4 regions of the Tardiphaga sp. 37S4 genome follow, and region 1 is predicted to be linked to each of the others. Evidence: predicted binding sites of a transcription regulator. Region 1 holds the regulator's gene; each other region holds the start of a gene.
What was found. Region 1 encodes PhoB, which activates phosphate uptake and scavenging genes when phosphate is short. Its sites were predicted from a motif close to TGTCATNNANCTGTCAT; they were not measured.
Positions count from the first base shown of each region.

Region 2: a site for PhoB is predicted at 2,924-2,940, ahead of LPB73_RS08685 (glycerophosphodiester phosphodiesterase family protein). Genes of this name have one in related genera too.
Region 3: a site for PhoB is predicted at 3,737-3,753, ahead of LPB73_RS10200 (RNA degradosome polyphosphate kinase). Genes of this name have one in related genera too.
Region 4: a site for PhoB is predicted at 1,878-1,894, ahead of LPB73_RS19545 (esterase-like activity of phytase family protein). Genes of this name have one in related genera too.

Region 1 covers NZ_CP088008.1:4,990,297-4,995,563, reverse strand. The annotation lists gene pstA (phosphate ABC transporter permease PstA) at 1-140, shown strand, start outside; gene pstB (phosphate ABC transporter ATP-binding protein PstB) at 137-964, shown strand; gene phoU (phosphate signaling complex protein PhoU) at 993-1,706, shown strand; gene phoB (phosphate regulon transcriptional regulator PhoB) at 1,797-2,501, shown strand; gene LPB73_RS23710 (GcrA family cell cycle regulator) at 2,604-3,113, opposite strand; gene LPB73_RS23705 (aspartate aminotransferase family protein) at 3,560-4,798, shown strand; gene argF (ornithine carbamoyltransferase) at 4,798-5,267, shown strand, end outside.
Region 2 covers NZ_CP088008.1:1,780,574-1,785,840, reverse strand. The annotation lists gene LPB73_RS08710 (hypothetical protein) at 1-168, shown strand, start outside; gene LPB73_RS08705 (NIPSNAP family protein) at 228-536, opposite strand; gene LPB73_RS08700 (ArsR/SmtB family transcription factor) at 607-1,320, shown strand; gene LPB73_RS08695 (alpha/beta fold hydrolase) at 1,393-2,400, shown strand; gene LPB73_RS08690 (GCG_CRPN prefix-to-repeats domain-containing protein) at 2,588-2,848, shown strand; gene LPB73_RS08685 (glycerophosphodiester phosphodiesterase family protein) at 2,971-4,215, shown strand; gene LPB73_RS08680 (trimeric intracellular cation channel family protein) at 4,225-4,857, opposite strand; gene LPB73_RS08675 (hypothetical protein) at 4,980-5,249, shown strand.
Region 3 covers NZ_CP088008.1:2,086,193-2,091,459, forward strand. The annotation lists gene LPB73_RS10175 (alpha/beta fold hydrolase) at 1-433, shown strand, start outside; gene purN (phosphoribosylglycinamide formyltransferase) at 490-1,143, opposite strand; gene purM (phosphoribosylformylglycinamidine cyclo-ligase) at 1,148-2,221, opposite strand; gene LPB73_RS10190 (CDP-alcohol phosphatidyltransferase family protein) at 2,390-2,944, shown strand; gene LPB73_RS10195 (DnaA ATPase domain-containing protein) at 2,991-3,668, shown strand; gene LPB73_RS10200 (RNA degradosome polyphosphate kinase) at 3,825-5,267, shown strand, end outside.
Region 4 covers NZ_CP088008.1:4,121,858-4,127,124, forward strand. The annotation lists gene mbfA (iron exporter MbfA) at 1-275, opposite strand, end outside; gene LPB73_RS19540 (Bug family tripartite tricarboxylate transporter substrate binding protein) at 682-1,668, shown strand; gene LPB73_RS19545 (esterase-like activity of phytase family protein) at 1,953-3,308, shown strand; gene LPB73_RS19550 (methyl-accepting chemotaxis protein) at 3,424-5,109, opposite strand.

The DNA of each region.
Region 1 (5,267 bases):
TGACCATCAACAACTTCGTGCAGAGCCCCTACGAGTACTGGAAGCAGCTCGCCTGGAGCGGTGCCCTGATCATCACCTTGACCGTACTTGCCCTTAACATTGGCGCGCGCATTCTCGGCGCCGAGAGGACAGCAAAATGAGTGAGCTTTCTGTGTCGTCTGGCGTTCCTTCCGTCTCGATGCCGCCGCCGTCGGCCCTGCAGGGCGAGACCCGTCCCAAGGTCACCGTGCGCGACCTGAACTTCTACTATGGCGAACACCACGCCCTGAAGAAGATCAACCTGACGCTGATGGCGAACCGCGTAACCGCATTCATCGGCCCGTCGGGCTGCGGCAAGTCCACGCTGCTGCGCATCTTCAACCGCATGTATGATCTGTATCCCGGCCAGCGCGCCGAAGGTCAGCTCATGCTCGACAACCAGAACATTCTGGATCCGAAGCTGGATCTCAACCTGCTGCGCGCCCGCGTCGGCATGGTGTTCCAGAAGCCGACCCCGTTCCCGATGACGATTTACGAAAACATCGCCTTCGGTATCCGCCTCTACGAAAAGATCTCCAAGTCGGAGATGGACATTCGCGTCGAGAGGGCGCTGCGCGGCGGTGCACTCTGGAACGAAGTCAAGGACAAGCTCAACGCGTCGGGCCTCAGCCTGTCGGGTGGTCAGCAGCAGCGCCTGTGCATTGCGCGCACCATCGCGGTGCGGCCGGAGGTGATCCTGTTCGACGAGCCGTGCTCGGCGCTGGATCCGATCTCGACCGCGAAGATCGAGGAGCTGATCGACGAGTTGAAGGATCAGTACACGATCGCGATCGTGACCCATAACATGCAGCAGGCTGCCCGCGTCTCCGACAGCACGGCCTTCATGTATCTCGGCGAGTTGATCGAGTTCGATCAGACCAACAAGATCTTCACGTCGCCGACCGATCGCCGCACCCAGGATTACATCACCGGCCGCTTCGGCTGACGCGACATATTCGCGGGAGGAATTTGAGATGGCTTTTGAACACACCACCAAGGCTTTCGACGACGATCTGCAGGAGCTGACCCGTCTCGTCGCCGAGATGGGTGGCCTCGCGGAACGGCAGATCGTCGAATCCGTCGATGCGCTGATCCGCCGGGACGTCGCGCTCGGTGCGCGCGTCGTCGCCACTGACTCCGAGATCGACCAGTTGCAGCGCACAATCGAAGAGCGCGCCGTGCTGACCATCGCCAAACGCCAGCCGATGGCTGTCGATTTGCGCGAGATTGTCGGCGCGCTGCGCGTCGCCACCGATCTGGAACGCATCGGCGATCTCTCCAAGAATATCGGTAAGCGCGTCAATGCACTCGACAGCGACTTCCATCCGCTGAAGCTGATCCGCGGCCTCGAGCACATGACCGACCTCGTGACCACCCAGGTCAAGGCCGTGCTCGACGCCTATGCCGCACACGATCTGCCCGCTGCGATGACGGTGTGGAAGGGCGACGAGGAAATCGACGCGATCTGCACCTCGCTGTTCCGCGAACTCCTGACCTATATGATGGAAGACCCGCGTAACATTTCGTTCTGTATCCACCTGATGTTCTGCGCCAAGAACATCGAGCGGATCGGTGACCATGCCACCAATATTGCGGAAACCGTGTTCTACATGATCGAGGGCCAGCAAATCCTCGACAAGCGCCCGAAGGGCGACATGACCACATTCGCGAATACGCCGACGGTCTGAAGCATGATCCGGGAAGTGGAAGCCAGTCTTCCGCAAGGATCATGATCTAAAGGCTTTTCGGACGTCACTGAGGATATTGACCATATGGCTGTGAATGCACGCATTCTGGTGGTGGAGGACGAGGAAGCCCTCACGACGCTTCTTCGCTACAACCTCGACGCCGAAGGCTATGATGTTGAAACCGTCGCTCGCGGCGACGATGCCGATACCCGCTTGAAGGAGCGGGTGCCGGATCTCGTGGTGCTCGACTGGATGCTGCCGGGCCTGTCCGGCATCGAACTGTGCCGCCGCCTGCGCGCACGGCCCGAAACCAAGGCATTGCCGATCATCATGCTGACGGCGCGCGGCGAAGAGAGCGAGCGCGTTCGCGGTCTCGCCACCGGTGCCGACGATTACATCGTCAAGCCGTTCTCCGTGCCGGAGCTCCTGGCCCGCGTGAAGGGCCTGCTCCGTCGTGCAGCTCCCGAGCGTCTCGCCACCGTCCTGGCGTTTGGCGACATCGAACTCGACCGCGACAAGCGCCGCGTCGTGCGCTCAAGCCGTCCGATCGATCTCGGTCCGACCGAATATCGCCTGCTGGAGTTCTTCCTGGAACATCCGGGCCGCGTGTTCAGCCGCGAGCAGTTGCTCGACAGCGTCTGGGGCCGCGACATCTATATCGACGAGCGCACCGTCGACGTGCATATCGGCCGCCTGCGCAAGCTGCTCAACCCCGCCGGTGAGCCCGATCCGATCCGCACCGTGCGCGGCGCCGGCTACGCGCTGGATGACCGCTTCGACAAGGCGGCGGAGTAGGTATCTTCCTTCTCCCCGCAAGCGGGGAGAGGTTAGAAGCCCCAAACAAAAAAATGCCCGGCTCATCACCGGGCATTTTCTTTGGCTTGGATATCTTCCAGCTCAGCGCGTCGGCTTCGGCACCGCGCGGCGGCGGTCGCTTGCCGGCTGATAGGCGATGCGCGAGTGATGTGCGCAATAGGGGGCGCCGGCCAGGGCCTTGCCGCCGCAGAAATAGAAGTCCGCGCTCGACGGATCGCCGATCGGCCAATGGCAGGTGGCTTCGTTGAGTTCGACCAGCGACAGGCGCTGGCTGATCGGCACAATGTTGTCATAGGCGATCGGATCGGGCTCGGCCTCGATCTCGTAATTATGGGCCAGCGCGGTATTGCCGCGTGCCATCGGGCGGGCGACACGTACCATCTGCTGCGCCGGGCGCGCCTTGCGCTGCCGCGGAGCTGCCGAGGAGGGGCTCTTGGCACGGCCGGACAGGCCAAGGCGGTGAACCTTGCCGATCACGGCGTTGCGGGTCACGTTACCGAGTTCCGCAGCGATCTGGCTGGCGGAAAGGCCGCCTTCCCAGAGTTTCTTCAACTGTTCGACGCGATCGTCGGTCCATGTCATTACCGTCATCGCCGTTTTCCCTTCGTGAGCGCCGGCCTGACCGGGCAGCGCTGCGAGTTGAGACTTCAAAAATCCCTGCGGTCAGAATCCTTTAGCGCTCACCGGGCGCGAATTTCGCGTCCGGCTGTTACGCCGCACTGGATGTGTCAAAAGGATCTACCGCCGCACGAGATGTCGTATCCGACGAGGCAAAAGCTACAATATGCCGTGACTCGCGCGCAAGAGTCGGGCATGCCGCGTCCACATGCTTCTGCAAATAAAGCTGCAAAATCGGCTTTTTCTGCGACTCCGTGTGACTCGAAAGCCGCAGTGCGCGGTTGACAGTCTTCACAGCACACATAGAATAATGCCCACGTGCCGCCCGAGAAGGGCGGCACGTTTCGTTTCTAGGGTCCGTTGTTCGATTTCGCACAGTTGTCATCGACGCGGCCGCAGTCTTTTCGATCGGATCGGTTATGACCAGCAACGCAACGTCTTCGCCCCTCTCTCAGGCTCACTTGCTGCCTGTTTTCGCGCGTGCGGATGTCGCTTTCGAGCGCGGTGAAGGCGCGTGGCTGATTGGAACCGATGGCGAGCGCTATCTCGACTTCACCAGCGGCGTTGCCGTGAACGCGCTGGGCCATGCGCACCCACATATGGTCGCCGCATTGCAGGAGCAGGCCACCAAGCTCTGGCACATGTCGAACCTGTTCAAGAGCCCGGACGGCGAGCGCCTCGCCGCGCGGTTGTGCGAACAAAGCTTTGCCGACTTCGTGTTCTTCGCCAATTCGGGTGCGGAAGCGATGGAATGCGCGATCAAGGTGACCCGCCACTATCATTTCTCCAAGGGCCACCCCGAGCGCACGCGCATCATCACCTTTGAAGGCGCATTCCATGGCCGCACTCTCGGCACGCTGGCGGCGACCGGCGCTGCCAAATATCTCGAAGGCTACGGCACGCCGCTCGACGGCTTCGATCAGTTGCCGCTCGGCGATATCGAAGCCGTGAAGAAGGCGATCGGTCCGAACACCGCCGGCATTCTCATCGAGCCGCTGCAGGGTGAGGGTGGCGTGCGTGCGCCGAGCAACGCGTTCTTTGGCGCGCTGCGCGAACTCTGCGACAAGAACGGCATCCTGCTGATCTTCGACGAAGTGCAGACCGGCATGGGCCGCACCGGCGAGTTGTTCGCCTATCAGCGCATCGGCGTGACGCCGGATGTCATGTCGCTGGCCAAGGCGCTCGGCGGCGGTTTCCCCATCGGTGCGTGCCTCGTTACGGCGGAAGCGGCCGAAGGCATGGCGCCCGGCTCCCATGGTTCGACCTTCGGCGGCAATCCGCTGGCGGTCGCCGCCGCGAATTCCGTGCTCGATATCATGCTGAAGCCAGGCTTCTTCGACCATGTGAAGAAGATGTCGCTGTTGCTGAAACAGAAACTCGCGGGCGTGGTCGACGGCCATCCTGATGTGCTCAGCGAAGTGCGCGGCGAAGGTCTGCTGATCGGCCTCAAGGCTGTCGTGCCGGCCGGCGATCTCGTGGCCGCATTGCGTGACGCGAAGCTGCTGACGGTTGGCGCCGGCGACAATGTCGTGCGCTTCCTGCCGCCGCTGATCGTCAGCGAGGCCGAGATCGAGCAGGCCGTGCAGCGGCTGGAACAGGCCTGCGTGGCCCTCGGCTCATCCGCCAAGGCATCTGCAAAGACGCAGGGAGCCGCGTGATGAGCACGTCACCGCGGCACTTCCTCGATCTCACGGCCGTGCCGGCCAGCGAGTTGCGCAATATCATGAACGCGGCTGCCGCCATGAAGGCGAAGCTGAAAGGGCGGGATGGCTCGAATGCCGAGCCCGATCGTCCGCTCAAGAACAAGACGCTGGCGATGATCTTCGAGAAGCCCTCGACGCGCACCCGCGTGTCGTTCGAGGTCGGCATGCGCCAGCTCGGCGGCGAAGTCGTAATGCTCACCGGCGCCGAAATGCAGCTCGGTCGCGGCGAGACCATTGCCGACACCGCGCGCGTGCTGTCGCGCTTCGTCGACATCATCATGATCCGCATCCTCAATCATGACTCGCTGATGGAGCTCGCGGAAAATGCGACCGTGCCGGTCATCAACGGCCTGACGCGCTTCTCGCATCCCTGCCAGGTGATGGCGGACGTGATGACCTATGAGGAACATCGCGGCCCGATCAA
Region 2 (5,267 bases), 2.9 Mb from region 1:
GCGGATTCCTATTCGAAGCCGCCAGTGGCTCCCGGCGTACGTGACGTGACGCCGACCAACAATCAGCCCGGTGTCACCACCGGTGCGGCACCTGCGCGACCGCAGGCCCCTCAATCGGCTCCGACCGGCACCGAGATCGACAGCTCGAAGGGCGGCGCGCCGAAGTAACGGCGCGACGGGCAAACAAAGCTGCGGACAGCAATGCCCGCGGCTTTGTCGCGCGTGGACTATGCGGTCACCTGGCGCAGGAATGTGCGTTCCTCAGCGAGGATGAACTGGTGCTCCTCGGCCGACGCGAAATTCGCGACGCCGTCAGCGTCAGTGCGCAGTCTGACGCGGTAGGCCTCATAGGCCGCGAGATTTGGAAACGAGATCAGGCCGAATGCGATGTTGTTCGTTCCTTCATGCGGCATCCAATAGCCCTGCAGATCACCACCGCATTTGGGAATAATCGTCAGCCAGCGCTTGGCATAGGCCTCGAACAATGTGCGTTTGAACGGATCGATCTGATAGCGAATGAAGACAGTGATCGTCATGGCGGCTCCCTCTGCAGATGCCTGGATATAGCCGCTTGCTCGACCGCAATACTTTGATTAGCGTCGAAGTATGAAAGCAGGTCCGGACATCGCCATGGTCGCCGCACTTGTGGGCGACCCTGCACGCGCCAATATGCTGACGGCGCTGATGACAGGCCGCGCGCTGACCGCGAGTGAGCTCGCCCAGGAAGCCGGGATTACGGCGCCGACCGCGAGCTCACACCTCTCCAAGCTCGAAGCCGGTGGCCTGATCGAGCCGGAAAAACAAGGGCGCCATCGCTATTATCGCCTCACCGGCCCCGATGTCGCCGGTGTGCTGGAAGGCTTGGCTGGTCTGGCAGCCCGCGCGGGCCATCTCCGCGTTCGCACCGGGCCGAAAGAACCGGCATTGCGCCGCGCGCGGATTTGCTACGACCATCTCGCCGGCGATCTCGGCGTGCAGATGCTCGACAGTATGCGGGCACAGAAGCTGATCCGGCAGACCGAGCGGGTCATCGAACTCACGACCCAGGGCAGCAGGTTCGTTGCTGAAGAATTGAGGATCGATCCGGCGACGCTGGCGCATCCGCGCCGGCCGGTCTGCAAGGCCTGCCTCGACTGGAGCGAGCGCCGCCACCATCTGGCCGGGACACTCGGCGCCGCGATCATGACCTCATTTACTGCCATGAAATGGGCGGCTAGAGACCCCTCGCCCGGCAGCCGCGTGGTGCATTTCACCCGCAGCGGTGAGAAGCGTTTCGAGGCATTGTTCGGCACCACCGGCGACGCCATCCGGAAAACGTGAAGACGCCGGCTTACCTTCGCCGCAATGCAGCCTGAAACCGCGCCGGACCTTCTTTCGCCCGGAGCTTTCTCAATGAACCGCCTGCTGCTCGTTGCGCTGATTGCAACCCTGCCTTTCACCTCATCGCAGGCGGCCGAGCCTCCTGCGGCGCGCGAGCCTTACGGCATAGGCCTCGAAGGCTTCCCTTACCCCTACCCCGTCAACATGCTGCCACTGGTCAATGACGGCGAGCAGCTGCGCATGGCCTATATGGACGTGCCATCGACCAAGCCGAACGGCCGAACCGTGGTGCTACTGCACGGCCGCAATTTTCCATCGAGCTACTGGGCGCCGGTGATCGGCACATTGAACGATGCAGGTTACCGCGTCGTGGTCCCCGACCAGATCGGCTTCGGCAAATCGTCGAAGCCATCAGGCGATCTGCATTTCGACACCCTCGCCCGTAACACCGTCGCGCTGATGGATCACCTCGGGATCGCGAAATTCGACATCGTCGCGCATTCGCTGGGCGGCATGCTGAGCGTGCGCATTGCCCGCGCTTATCCCGATCGCGTCGATCACCTGCTGCTCGCCGCGCCGATCGGGCTTGAGGACTATCGGCTCTATGTGCCACCGACGCCGACCGAGAAGATCTTGGAGAACGAAGACAAGCTGACGGCGGAAGGTTACCGCAAACAGCTCGAGGTGAACTATTCGCTGAAGATGCAGCCGGACCAGGTAACGCCCTTTATCGATGCGCGTTTCAACATCAAGGGATCGCCGGAATATCCGCGCTGGCTGCGCGCCTTCGTCAGTTCGGCGCAGCTCATTTATCGCGAGCCCGTGGTCCACGAAATTCCGCTGATCGCCCTGCCGACCCTGTTCATCATGGGCGCCGACGATCACAACGCACCGGGCAAGCCGAATGCGCCGGAAGCGTTGAGGCCGAAGATGGGCCAGAACGCCGATCTGGCCAAGGCGCTGGCGGCGAAGATGCCGAACGCGAAGGCCGAGGTGCTTCCGGACGCGGGCCATATCGTGTTTCTCGATGCACCGGCCAAATTCAACGAATTGATGCTGGGCTTCCTCGCGGCGAAGTAGCAACTGCCGCGCCCTGCTACGCGGATATCCCGAAACATTCATGCTGTATTCAGATCGAATCGGCTTAATCGTGCTGTGCAGCGTTGATCCCCAGCAATTTTCTTGCCCGTAAGAGTCCTGCAGCGGGTGATGCGATGCCATCATTATTCTCTGCGCCGCATCGCGGCACCATCGAGGGAGAACACGAATGAAGACGATCTTTGCGGCAGCCTTATTTGCCGTTAGCGTCGGGGGCATCGGTGCCGCCAGCGCAATGCCTCTGGCTCCGCTGAGCGCAACCGAGACGGCTGGCGTGATCCAGGTCGCTCAGGGCTGCGGCCCCGGCTATGCCCGCGGTCCCTATGGCGGTTGCCGCCCGATGTTCCGCGGCCCGCCGCCGCGCGGCCCGGGTTACTGCCCCCCCGGCTTTTTCCGCAATCCCTACGGCCGCTGCATCCGCCGCTGGTGATCGCTGCACAATCCTGACGACGAAGACCCCGCCTATGGCGGGGTTTTTTTTGTTGCCCTCGCGCCGGTTACAGCCGTCACACGAAGATGACAGAATGGCACTTCGCTATTCTGGAGATCGTCATGTCGCGCGCTTTGCGTCGTCTCATACTGGCCGGGCTGCTCGGCCTCTCATCGCTGACGACCGGCCGCGCCGACACCATTCCCCTGCCCGAGCCACAGCTAGGTCCGCGGCCGTTCTATCTCGTCGGCAAAATGAAAGACGGCCCGCTGAAGACGAAGCTGAGCACCTGTACCGGGCCGTTTCGCAAGAGCGATTTTTCCATCGCCCATCGCGGCGCGCCGCTGCAATTCCCCGAGCACAGCCGCGAGTCCTATCTGGCCGCCGCACGCATGGGTGCCGGCGTAATCGAATGCGACGTGACCTTTACGAAGGACCGCCAGCTGGTCTGCCGTCATTCGCAATGCGACCTGCACACGACAACGAACATCCTGTCGGTGCCGTCGCTTGCAGCGAAGTGCACACAACCCTTCAGCCCCGCCGATCCCGCGACCGGCAAGAAGGCATCGGCGAAATGCTGTACCAGCGACATCACGCTGGCAGAGTTCAGGGCGCTGACGGCGAAGATGGATGCCGCCAACACATCAGCGACCACCGTTGCGGATTACCAGAACGGCACGCCGCGCTGGCGCACCGATCTTTATGCGAGCTCGGGCACGCTGATGACCCACGTGGAAAGCATCGCACTGATCAAGAGCCTAGGCGCCAAATTCACGCCGGAGCTGAAGGCTCCAGAGGTGCCGATGCCGTTCGCCGGCGATTATAGTCAGGAGAAGTACGCGACCCAGATGCTAGACGAATATCGCGCCGCCGGCATTCCGCCTGGCGACGTATTTGCCCAGAGCTTCGATCTCAACGACATCAAGTTCTGGATCCGCACCGCGCCGGAATTCGGCGCGCAGGCGGTCTATCTCGACGGCCGCTATGAAACACCGGGCTTCGATCACATGCGCGCGGAAACGTGGAAACCGTCGATGGCCGAACTCAAGGCTGCCGGCGTCAAGATTCTCGCGCCGCCGATCTACATGCTGCTGACGCTTGATGGCACCAACAAGATCGTGCCCTCCCCTTATGCCAAGGCAGCGCGCGACGCCGGCCTCGACCTGATCACCTGGTCGCTCGAGCGCGACGGGCCGCTCGCAAACGGCGGCGGTTTCTTCCATCGCTCGGTCAAACCCGCCATCGATCGCGACGGCGACACGCTGACGGTGCTGGACGTGCTGGCGAAGGATGTCGGCGTGCGCGGTGTATTTTCCGACTGGCCGGCAACCACGACATTCTATGCCAACTGCATGGGAATGCGCTGATAGCAGACGCTATTTGGCGTCGCTGTCGTAGATGAATTTGGGCATTTCCAGCTTCAGCCGGATCGCCAGCAAGCGGAACGCCAGTCCGGTCACGGCGGCGACGAGCGTCACCAGATCGGGACTGAATCCGTATTTGATGCCGCCGATATAGAGAAGCCCCGTGACGATCGACACGCTGGCATAGAGTTCGGCGCGAAACAGCAGCGGCACGTCGTTGCACAGCACGTCGCGGAGCACGCCGCCGACGCAGCCGGTGATCATCCCGGCCACCACGACAATCAGCAGCGGCTGATCCATGGCAAGCGCGATGTTGCAGCCCATGATGGTGAAGACCACGAGACCGATGGCATCGAGCACCAGAAACAGCGCGTGGAAGCGATGCACCACGCGCGCAAGCCCGATGGTCAGCAGCGCCGCACCGCCGGTCAGCAGCAGCAGATACGGGCTCTTCACCCACCACAGCGGATAGTGCCCGAGCAGCATGTCGCGCACCGAACCACCGCCGAGTGCCGTGATGCAGCCGAGCATGGCAACGCCAAGCCAGTCCATCTTGCGCCGCCCGGCCGCGAGCGCAGCCGTCATCGCCTCGGCAATGAGCGCGATCATGGCGAGCGGAAACAGCAGGGCTTCGGTATGGGGCATGAGACTCGTCGGTAGCGGATGACGGCGACCTGTAACACAAATCCGTGCATGCGGTGACCGGCGGCGGACAAATCCCCGCCATCTTCCTGAGCCTCCATCACAACCTCACAGCAGGAGGTGTCATGACCCGTCTGTTTCTCACCCTCCCCATTCTACTCATGGCTGGCGCGGCCATGGCGGAGGACGCGCGGCTGTCGATGCCCTTTTACGGCAGCGCCACCATGAATGCCGATGACAGCCTGGTGCTGCATTTCACCCGCACGGTTGACGGCAAGCCGGCTGACGGCTCGCAGACCTTTGCCCCCGGCGATCGCAGCTATGACAACGTGCGTCGCCACCTGAGCGGCATTGAACCCGGCCAGACCAAACCGCTGACGCCCTGGAGAGACTGAGCGTCAGCACAAACGGGC
Region 3 (5,267 bases), 2.9 Mb from region 1:
CAATCCCGGCGGCCTGCCGCTCGAAGTGTTCGACGGCTTCCGTGCTGCGCTTGTTGCCAACCGCGCGCAGTTCTACGTCGATGTCCCGGCCGGGCCATTCTACGGCTTCAACCGGCCGGGCGCGAAAGTCTATCAGGGCGTGATCGACAACTGGTGGCGGCAGGGCATGATGGGCGGCGCCAAGGCGCACTATGATTGCATCAAGGCATTTTCGGAAACCGACTTCACCGAAGACCTGAAGGCGATCGATGTGCCGGTGCTCGTTTTGCACGGCGATGATGACCAGATCGTGCCTTATGCCGATGCGGGTGTGCTCTCTGCCAAGCTGGTGAAGAACGGCACGCTGAAGCTGTATCCAGGCTTCCCGCACGGGATGTTGACCACCCATGCGGATGTGATCAACCCGGATCTGCTCGCCTTCATCAAGAGCTGATCGACTGCGTCATGGCGGGCGAGGTGCAGGCTTCGTCCGCCATGCTCCGTTGGTGGCTAGATCACCGATGGCGCAATGAGATTGTCGTCGCTGCAGACACCGGGACTGCTCCGGGTGGCTTCACCGACGATCTGAACGCCGCCATTCGCCAACAATCGCAGCGCCTGTGGATAGATCTTGTGCTCGATGCCAAGTACGCGGGCGGCCAGTGTGTCGGCCGTATCGTCATCCGCGACGGGCACGGCTCCCTGCATCACGATCGGGCCGGCATCGGTCTCCGGAATGACGAAATGCACCGTGGCGCCGGAAATCTTGACGCCGGCGCGCAACGCTTGGCCGTGCGGATCGAGGCCAGGGAAGGACGGCAGCAGCGACGGGTGGATGTTCAGCATCCGGCCGTACCAGTGTCGCACGAATTCCGCCGTGAACAGGCGCATGAAGCCGCCGAGGCAGATCAGCTCGATCTTGTGCTCGTCGAGGGCCGCCTGCAGCAGCTTCTCGAAGCCGGCGCGATCCTTGCCGAACGGTTTGCTCTCGATCACCAGCGTCTTGACGCCATTGGCCTGCGCAGTGGCGAGCCCGGGAGCGTCGGCCTTGTTCGAAATCACCAGCGCAATCTCGGCCGGGAAGCCATCTGCGGCTGCGGCCTCGATCAGCGCCGTCATGTTCGACCCGCGGCCGGAAATCAGGATGGCGACGCGACGCATCACGGCCTCACAGGTTGAGTTCGAGATGTCCGTCATAGACGACGCGCTCGTCGCCTGTGGCCTCGATGACGTCGCCGAGCAGCGACACGGTCTCGCCGCCCTCGCGCAGGATGTCCATCACCTGCTGCACGGCTTCGCGCTTGACGATGGCGATCATGCCGACGCCGCAGTTGAAGGTGCGCAGCAGCTCGAGTTCGGCGATATCGCCTTCCTTTGCCAGCCACTTGAACACCGGCAGGACGGTGAGGGAGGGCAGGTCGATGCGAACGCCGAGGTTCTTTGGCAGCACGCGCGGGATGTTGTCGGTGAAGCCGCCGCCAGTGATATGCGCGAGGCCCTTCACGGCGCCGGTCTCGCGGATCGCGCGCAAGCAGGATTTCACATAGAGCCGGGTCGGGGTCAGCAGCGCACCGCCAAGCGTCATCACCGGCGAGAACGGCGCTTTGTCGGCGTAAGAGAGGCCGGTGCGCTCGACAATCTTGCGGACCAGCGAGAACCCGTTGGAGTGGACGCCAGACGAGGCCATGCCAATGACGGCATCGCCCACGCCGATGTCCTTGGTCGGCAGTAGCGTGCCGCGCTCGGCAGCGCCGACCGAGAAACCTGCGAGGTCGTAGTCGCCGTCTTTGTACAGGCCGGGCATCTCGGCGGTTTCGCCGCCGATCAGCGCGCAGCCGGATTCACGGCAGCCCTCTGCGATGCCAGCGACGATTGAGGCGGTGGCTTCTGGGTCGAGCTTGCCGCAGGCGAAGTAGTCGAGAAAGAACAGCGGCTCGGCGCCCTGGACCACGAGGTCGTTGACCGACATGGCGACGAGATCGATGCCGATGCCGTTATGGATGCCGGCCTCGATGGCGATCTTGACCTTGGTGCCAACGCCGTCGGTGGCGGCGACGAGAACCGGATCCTTGAAGCCTGCGGCCTTGAGGTCGAACAGTCCGCCGAAGCCGCCGATCTCGGCGTCAGCGCCGGCACGGGCGGTTGCGCGAACCATCGGCTTGATGAGGTCCACCAGACGGTTGCCAGCATCGATATCGACGCCCGCGTCCGCGTAAGTGAGGCCTTTTTTCTGGTCGGTCATGCCGGGTATCCTGCCGGAGCTGCGAAACTGTGTATTTTCGGCTGGTTACGTCGGAATCCCCGCCTGCGCAATGGCTCGTAAACGCTATCCCGATTACTATGTAGGCGGTAAGCCGGTCGGAGCCCCCAAGCTCGGATTGCGAAACAGGCCGGAGCCGGGAAGCGCCGCGTGAGTATCCCCAATTTAATCACCCTCGGGCGCATCCTGCTGGTGCCCGTGATTGTCTGGGCGATTGCCTCGAACCAGATGGAAATCGCCTTTGCAATCTTCGTGATTGCGGGGGTCAGCGATGCCGTGGACGGCTTTCTCGCCAAGCGTTTCAACATGGCCAGCGAACTCGGTGCGCTGCTCGACCCCTTGGCCGATAAGGCGCTGCTGGTCTCGATCTATGTCTCCCTGGGGATATGGGGGGCAGTTCCGCGTTGGATCGTGATTCTCGTGGTGTCGCGGGATATCATGATCGTGGGCGCCGTCATTGTGTCGTGGTTGTTCGGCAAACCGATCCCGATGAAGCCGCTGATGGTATCGAAGCTCAATACGGTGGCGCAGGTGGCCTTCGCAGCCTTGGTTCTTGCTGCCCTCGGATTTGGTTTCAAATCCTCGCCTTACGATTTGATTTTAATGGGCTTTGTGACCGTCTTGACGCTGCTCTCTGTGTCCTTCTATCTCGTCGAGTGGATGCGACACATGAGCACCATCGAACCCGGTCAAGAGCCCCGGTAAACCGGTATTCGTGACGTTCGCCGGCGGAGCCGGCAGGAGTATTTGCGTGGTCGCCCGCGTCCAACCCCGTCAACTGGCGTTCGCGCTGCCCCATGCGGAGAGTCTGTCCCGCGACAACTTCCTTGAGGGCCCGGCCAATGCCGAGGCGCTGGGACTGATCGACTGCTGGCCGGACTGGCCGAACCGGGTCATGCTCCTTGTCGGCCCGGAAGGGTCCGGCAAGAGCCATCTGGCGGCGATTTGGGCCGAGGAGGCCGGGGCGCGCTCCACCATGGCGCACAGCCTGACGGCTGCGACGGTTCCGGCTGAGTTGGTGACCAACGCACTGGTGGTGGAGGATCTCAATGCCGGTGCGTTCGACGAGCGGGCGCTGTTCCACCTTCTTAATCTGGCACGTCAGGACAACGCCTATGTGCTGATTACGGCGCGGGTCGCCCCGGCCGCCATGGAGGTCGAGTTGCGCGATCTGCGGTCGCGGCTCCGTGCGATCCCGGTAGTCAATCTGCTGCCGCCGGATGACGGGTTGTTTCGGGCGCTGATCGTGAAGTTTTGCGCCGACCGCCAGCTCAGCATCGACGAGAGCGTGGTCAGCTATGTGGCCAGCCGCATCGAGCGGTCATTCGCCGCCGCCCGCCATACGGTGGAATTGCTGGATAGCGAGGCGCTTCGGCTTGGGCGGCCGGTGACCCGTGCATTGGCCGCGGAACTGCTGCGCGACGCCTGACTTAGCCTTGGACGTCAAACGCGGCGCGTCAAACCGTGCCTTGACGGCGCGGCAGGCAGGTTCCTCAATGTCATCGAAGCGTCACGCAACTGACGCAATGTCCGCTGTGATTTGCCGGCACTATAGCGCTGCTTGAACTGGATGGATTGCTGTCTCATGGACTCCGCAGAAGAGATTGTTATTGAAGAGAAAAAGGGCGAAGCGAAGCCAGCAGAGGTGGTCGCGTCGGGTCCCGAGCGCTTCATCAATCGCGAGCTGTCCTGGCTGCATTTCAATCGCCGCGTCCTTGAGGAGTCCGTCAATCCGGGCCATCCGGCGCTGGAGCGCGTCCGCTTCCTGTCGATTTCCGCAAACAACCTTGATGAATTCTTCATGGTCCGCGTCGCCGGTATCAAAGCGCAGGTCCGTGAGGGAATCAGCGAGCGCAGTCCGGACGGCTTGACCCCGGCCGAGCAACTGGTGCTGATCAACAGCGCGGTCTCCAAGCTCGGCAGCGACCAGCAGGCGATCTGGCGCGACCAGCGCGGCATGCTGGCCGATGTCGGAATCGTGCTGCTCGACGGCAAGGAGGTCAGCAAGGCCGACCGGACCTGGATCGAGGACCACTTCCTCCACAACATTTTCCCGCTGCTGACGCCGCTGGCGATCGATCCGGCGCATCCGTTCCCGTTCATTCCGAGTCTGGGCTTCACCATCGCGCTGCATCTGTCGCGGGTGTCCGACGGCAAGACGATGAACGCGCTGATCCGCATGCCCGGCAAGATCGATCGCTTCATCCGCCTGCCGACCCCCGGCAAGGACGGCGCGGTCCGCCTGATCACGCTGGAACAGGCCACTGGCCTGTTCATCGCACGTCTATTCCCGGGCTACACCGTTCAGGGGCAGGGTGCCTTCCGCATCATCCGCGACAGTGAACTCGAAGTCGAAGAAGAGGCCGAGGATCTGGTCCGGCTGTTCGAGACTGCGCTGAAGCGTCGCCGCAGAGGGTCGGTGATCCGGCTCGAAATCGAAGCCAGCATGCCGGCAGAACTCCGCGCCTTCGTGCAGCGCGCGCTGGCGACCTCGGATGACGAAATCCTGCTGGTCGACGGCATCCTCGCCATGAACGAGGTTTCGCAGCTCACGCGGCTCGATCGGCCCGATCTCGAATTCGTGCCTTATGTGCCGCGTCATCCGGAACGTGTCCGCGATCATGGCGGCGACATCTTTGCCGCGATCCGTCAGAAGGACCTGATTGTCCATCATCCCTATGAATCCTTCGACGTCGTCGTGCAGTTCCTGCAGCAGGCTGCGCGCGATCCGGACGTGGTGGCGATCAAGCAGACGCTGTATCGCACCTCCAACAATTCGCCGATTGTCCGCACGCTGGTCGAGGCCGCCGAAGCCGGTAAGTCGGTAACGGCGCTCGTCGAGCTGCGTGCGCGGTTCGACGAAGAGGCCAATATCCGCTGGGCTCGCGATCTCGAACGCGCCGGTGTCCAGGTGGTCTATGGCTTCCTGGAATTGAAGACCCACGCCAAGCTGTCGCTGGTGGTGCGCCGCGAGGGCGGCTCGCTCACGACCTATGTGCACACCGGCACCGGCAACTATCATCCGGTC
Region 4 (5,267 bases), 870 kb from region 1:
CGCGTGAGCCAGATTGGTCGGCGGCGGATGAAGCCCTTGACGTCTTCGCGCCGGATCGGCGGAAGGTTCGGTCCGAAGCGCTTCTCATACATCTGCAACAGCAGATGTCGATGGCCCTTTTCTTCTTCGGCCATCTCGCTGAAGACTTTCGCGGAATCGGGATAGCGCTCTGCCAGATCCTCGGCGAAGCTGAGATAGATCCGGCTGTCCTCTTCCTCGCTGGAGATCGCAACCGCCAGCACCTCGCGTTCGGTGAGCTCCGAAAACGCCTTCATATCAAAGCCTTACTTAATTTAGAATTATTCTAATTTATATAGGAGCTGCTTTGCATTTGTCAAAGAGCTTCGCGCCTGCGCGGCGCTGAACCTGTCCGCTGGTCGGGAAGCAATAGCGGGGACGAGAAGGACCGCGGCGAAACGATCGTGCTTGCTCCGGAGCTTGCACCGGCATTCGCACCGACCTCGACGCGGAGATGCTGCGGATCAGCGGCCGTCTGCAGGTGCCGTCGCTCACGAACGCGATAAGGTCGACCCGGTGCAGCAGAAGTCGCTGCATGGCCTACACCATCGACAGCGCGCTCACCTGAACTGCATACCTTTCCGCTTCCGTGCGTCACCGACCTCCGCTAGTTTGCCCGCAACAAATGTGGGCTACCAAAGCCGATTCAGGGAGAAAAGCGGAATGCACGGACTTTCAGTTCTTCGCGGTGTGGCGAGCGCATGGTTTATCGGAGCGCTACTGTTGGCGACCCCGGATGCCATCGCACAAACCGCGAATTATCCAAACCGGGCGATCACGCTGGTGCTCCCTTTCGCCGCAGGCAGCGGCACCGACACCACGACGCGCCTGATCGCCAAGGAACTCGGCACCGCACTGAACGCCAACACCGTGATCGACAACAAGGCCGGCGCCAATGGCTCGATCGCCGCCAGTTTCGTCGCTCGCGCCCCCGCCGACGGTTACACGCTGTTCGTCACGACCAACACGACGCATTCGGCCAATCCTTTTCTGCTCAAGACCATGAGCTATGATCCGATCAAGGATTTCACGCCGATCGCGCGCACCGGCGACCTGCCCTTCATGCTGGTGATCAATCCCGAGATTCCCGCCAACTCCGTGGAAGAGCTGATCGCGCTCGCCAAGAAAGAGCCGGGCAAGTACTCCTACGCATCGGGCAGTTCGTCGGCGATCGTCTCGGGCGCGACCTTTGCCCGCCTCGCCAAGCTCGATCTCCTGCACGTGCCTTACAAGAGCTCACCACCGGCGCTCACCGATGTCATCGCCGGCCGTGTCAGCATGATGTTCGTCGACGTTCCGACCGGCCTGCCGCATGTCAACGCCAAGGCGTTGAAGTCGCTTGCGGTGACCACCAAGTATCGCTCCAAGCTTCTGCCCGACCTTCCGACCATGGACGAGGCCGGCGTGAAGGGCTTCGACATCACCTCGTGGCAGGGCTATCTCGGCCCGGCCAACATGCCGAAGGACATCGTCGTCAAGCTCAACGCCGAAATCCGCAAGATCGTCGAACGCCCCGAGATCCAGAAAGACCTCGCCAACCGCGGCATGGAAGCCTTCTCCGGTACGCCGGAAGAGTTCGACGCCTTCCTGAAGGATCAGCTCAAGGTGTGGGAGAAGCTGATCACGGATGCGGGGATCGAGAAGCAGTAGGCGCATTTCAGATAGAACCGCACGGCAGGTATGTTCGTCATGCCCGGCGAATGCCGGGTATCTACGTCTCGGCCACAAAGAAGACGTGGATGGCCGGGACGAGCCCGGCCATGACGATGGTTTTGCGTGGGTTGAACGAAGAGGAACCGCGCCTAACCCGCAGACTCGGCGACTGCATGTCGCAGGGTTTTCCCCTCTCGTCATTTTCTTGTCACGGAACTGTCAGCGCAGCGTAACGCCCGCGCCTCAGAACACGCCGCATGGTCACCACAAGGAGACACACCATGCGCAGCACATTCCTCTGCTCCGTCGCTTCCCTCGTCATGCTCACATCCGCCGCTTTCGCCCAGACCGAAGGTGAATTCCCCGCCAAGCTCGCCGGCCATGCCGTGCTGCCGGCGACGTCGACCATCGATGCGCCTGCGGATGCGCCGAACGACCTGAAGACCTCGGGCAAATACACCACCGGCAAGCGCGTCGACGCGCTCGGCACCGTGATGGGCAAGTCCTATGAGCGCGCCACCGGCATCTCGCTGCCGATGAAGGGCCAGCCGCTGCAGGGCCATTCCGGCATCAAGGTGATGCCCGACGGTTCGTTCTGGGTGCTGACCGACAACGGCGCCGGCTCGCGCTACAATTCGGCCGACTACATGATCTATCTCAATCATCACAAGATCGACTGGAAAAACGGCAAGGTCGAGCGTCAGGCCACCGTGTTCCTGCACGATCCCGACAAGAAGGTGCCGTTCCGCATCGTTCATGAAGACACCGCCAAGCGCTACCTGACCGGCGCCGATGTCGACACCGAAGGCTTCCAGATCGTCGGCGACAATTTCTGGATCGGCGAGGAATTCGGCCCCTACATCATCAAGGCCGACAAGACCGGCAAGGTTCTGGCTGTGTTCGACACCGTCGCCGACGGCAAGCCGGTGCGTTCGCCCGACCATTGGTCGGTGCAGTCGCCGGGCGCACCGGGCGCCACCTACACCACCGTCAACCTGCGCCGCTCCAAGGGCTATGAAGGCTTCGCCTCCTCCAAGGATGGCAAGTTCCTATACGGCCTGCTCGAAGGCCCGATCTGGGATGCCGAGAAGAAGGACTGGGAAAAGGTCGACGGCAAGGAAGCTTCGCGCATCCTGGAATTCGACGTCGCCAACGAGAAGTTCACCGGTCGCTACTGGCAGTACGTGTTCGAACAGAACGGCAATGCCATCGGCGACTTCAACATGATCACCGCCGACAACGGCCTGATCATCGAGCGTGACAATGGCGAAGGCACCAAGGACAAGGCCTGCGCCGACGGCAAGCGCGGTGAAGACTGCTTCCCGGATCTCGCCAAGTTCAAGAAGGTCTACAAGATCGAACTGAACGACGCCAATGTCGGCAAGCCCGTTCGCAAGATTGGTTTCATCGACCTGATGAAGATCCAGGACCCGAACAAGCTGGCCCGCAAGCCGCTGAATGACGGCGTGCTGACCTTCCCGTTCTTCACCATCGAGAACGTCGACCAGGTTGATGCCACCCACATCATCGTCGGCAACGACAACAACCTGCCGTTCTCGTCGAGCCGCGAGCCGAACAAGGCCGACGACAACGAGTTCGTGCTGCTCGAAGTCGCCGACTTCCTGAAGGCGAAGTAATCAACGCGAGCAGGCATCAGCCTGAACGACGAAAGCCCTCCCGCAAGGGAGGGCTTTTTACGTTCGAGCGTGATCTACTTTCCTCTCCCACAAGGGGAGAGGGGAAGAAGAGCCTCTACGCCGCACGCACCTTGGTCAGGAACTCGTCCACCGCCGTTCGCAACATGCCGGACTGAGTGTCGAGCTCCCTGGCATTCGACAACACCTGCGAGGCCGCCGTCCCGGTCGCTTCCGCTGCGCTGCTGACGCCCCCGATATGTTCGCTGATCTCACTGGAGCCTGCCGCGACCGACTGAATGTTGCGCGCGATTTCCCGCGTGGCCTCGCCCTGCTCCTGGACGGCCGTGGAGATGCTAGTGGTGATCTCGCTCATCTGCGCGATGGTCCCCGTAATGGCGCTGATCGAGAGTACGGCTTCGCTGGTCGATGCCTGCATAGCTGCGACCTGGGCGGAGATCTCTTCGGTGGCCTTGGCGGTCTGGCTTGCCAGCGCCTTCACTTCCGAGGCGACGACCGCAAAGCCGCGGCCGGACTCGCCGGCGCGCGCCGCTTCGATGGTCGCATTCAGCGCGAGCAGATTGGTCTGGGAGGCGATGCTGTGGATCAACTGAACCACTTCGCCGATCTTCTCCGCGCCGCTGGACAGCAGCTGAACGGTCGCATTGGTGCGTTCCGCATCGCCGACTGCCTTGCTGGCAATTTGGCTCGACTGCGAGACCTGCCGCAAGACTTCGCTGACCGAAGCCGACAATTCCTCGGCGGCGGCTGCAACCGTGCTGACATTGTCCGACGACCGCTCCGACGCGGCGCCGACCGTCGATGCACGCGAACTGGCATCGCTGGCGGTCGCCGTCATGGATTGCGCGGTAGTCTGCATCCCTGCTGCTGCCGTCGATACCGAGCGGACAATACCGTTGACGCTGCGTTCGAAATCATCGGCGATGCTCTCCATGGCCGAACGACGCTCGGCCGACGCGCGCGCCTGCGTCTCAGCTTCGATCTTGTCGAGCCCGCGAATCCGGACCGCATTGTCCTTGAAGACCTGAACGGTCGATGCCATCGCACCGATCTCATCGCCGCGCCCGGTCCCGGGAATGTCGTCCTCAAGCGCGCCATCGGCCAGCGTGCGCATCCGCGCACCGAGCTGACCGAGCGGGCGGCTGATGCTGCGGCCGATCATCCAGGCGATGCCGCCCGCGACCGTACCAATAGCAAGGATCGCCAAACCGAGCGCCCAGACGATCGGCTTCAACCTGGCGTCGAGGTCTTCCAGATAGGCTCCGGCGCCCACATACATGTTCCATCCGGGGATCGCGGCGGCATAAGCAACCTTGCGCAGCGGCGCCGTCTGGCCGGGTTTGACGTAGTCATAGAACATCGTGTGCTCGCCCTTGGCAGCAACACTGTCGCGCCACTCGCGACCGATCGCCTTGCCATTGGTCACCACATCGAGGCGGTTCTGACCGATCTGCTTTGCGTCCGGCGACAACACCGTCACGCCGTCCATCATGGAGCCAAACAGGTAGCCCGCGCCGTTGTCGTAGGTCATCGTATTTGCACGACGACCGAATTCAGCCATCGCGGCTTCCTTGGTGAGCTGGCCGGCGTCGACTTGTTTTTGCAATCCGATTGCCACGCTGCGCGCGGCATCGACGAAGTGGCGCAGCTCCTCGATCCTTGAGGTCATCATCTCGCGCTGAACGAAATATCCCGCGAGAACGCCAGACGCGCACAGACCAAGCAACATGACACCCACCAGAATACCTAGCTTGGGCGTGATCGTCAGATTACTTATCTTCACAATGAGTTCTCCAAAAAAGGTCGCGGGTGCAAATACCAATTGAGGAGAAGAATACCGAACAGACCTTTTTTTGTTCTTTACAAACCAAACCCGCAAATCATCGAGCCTGTGATACTTGATGATGAGCAACGATTGCAGCGCTACAAGAGCTCGCTCTC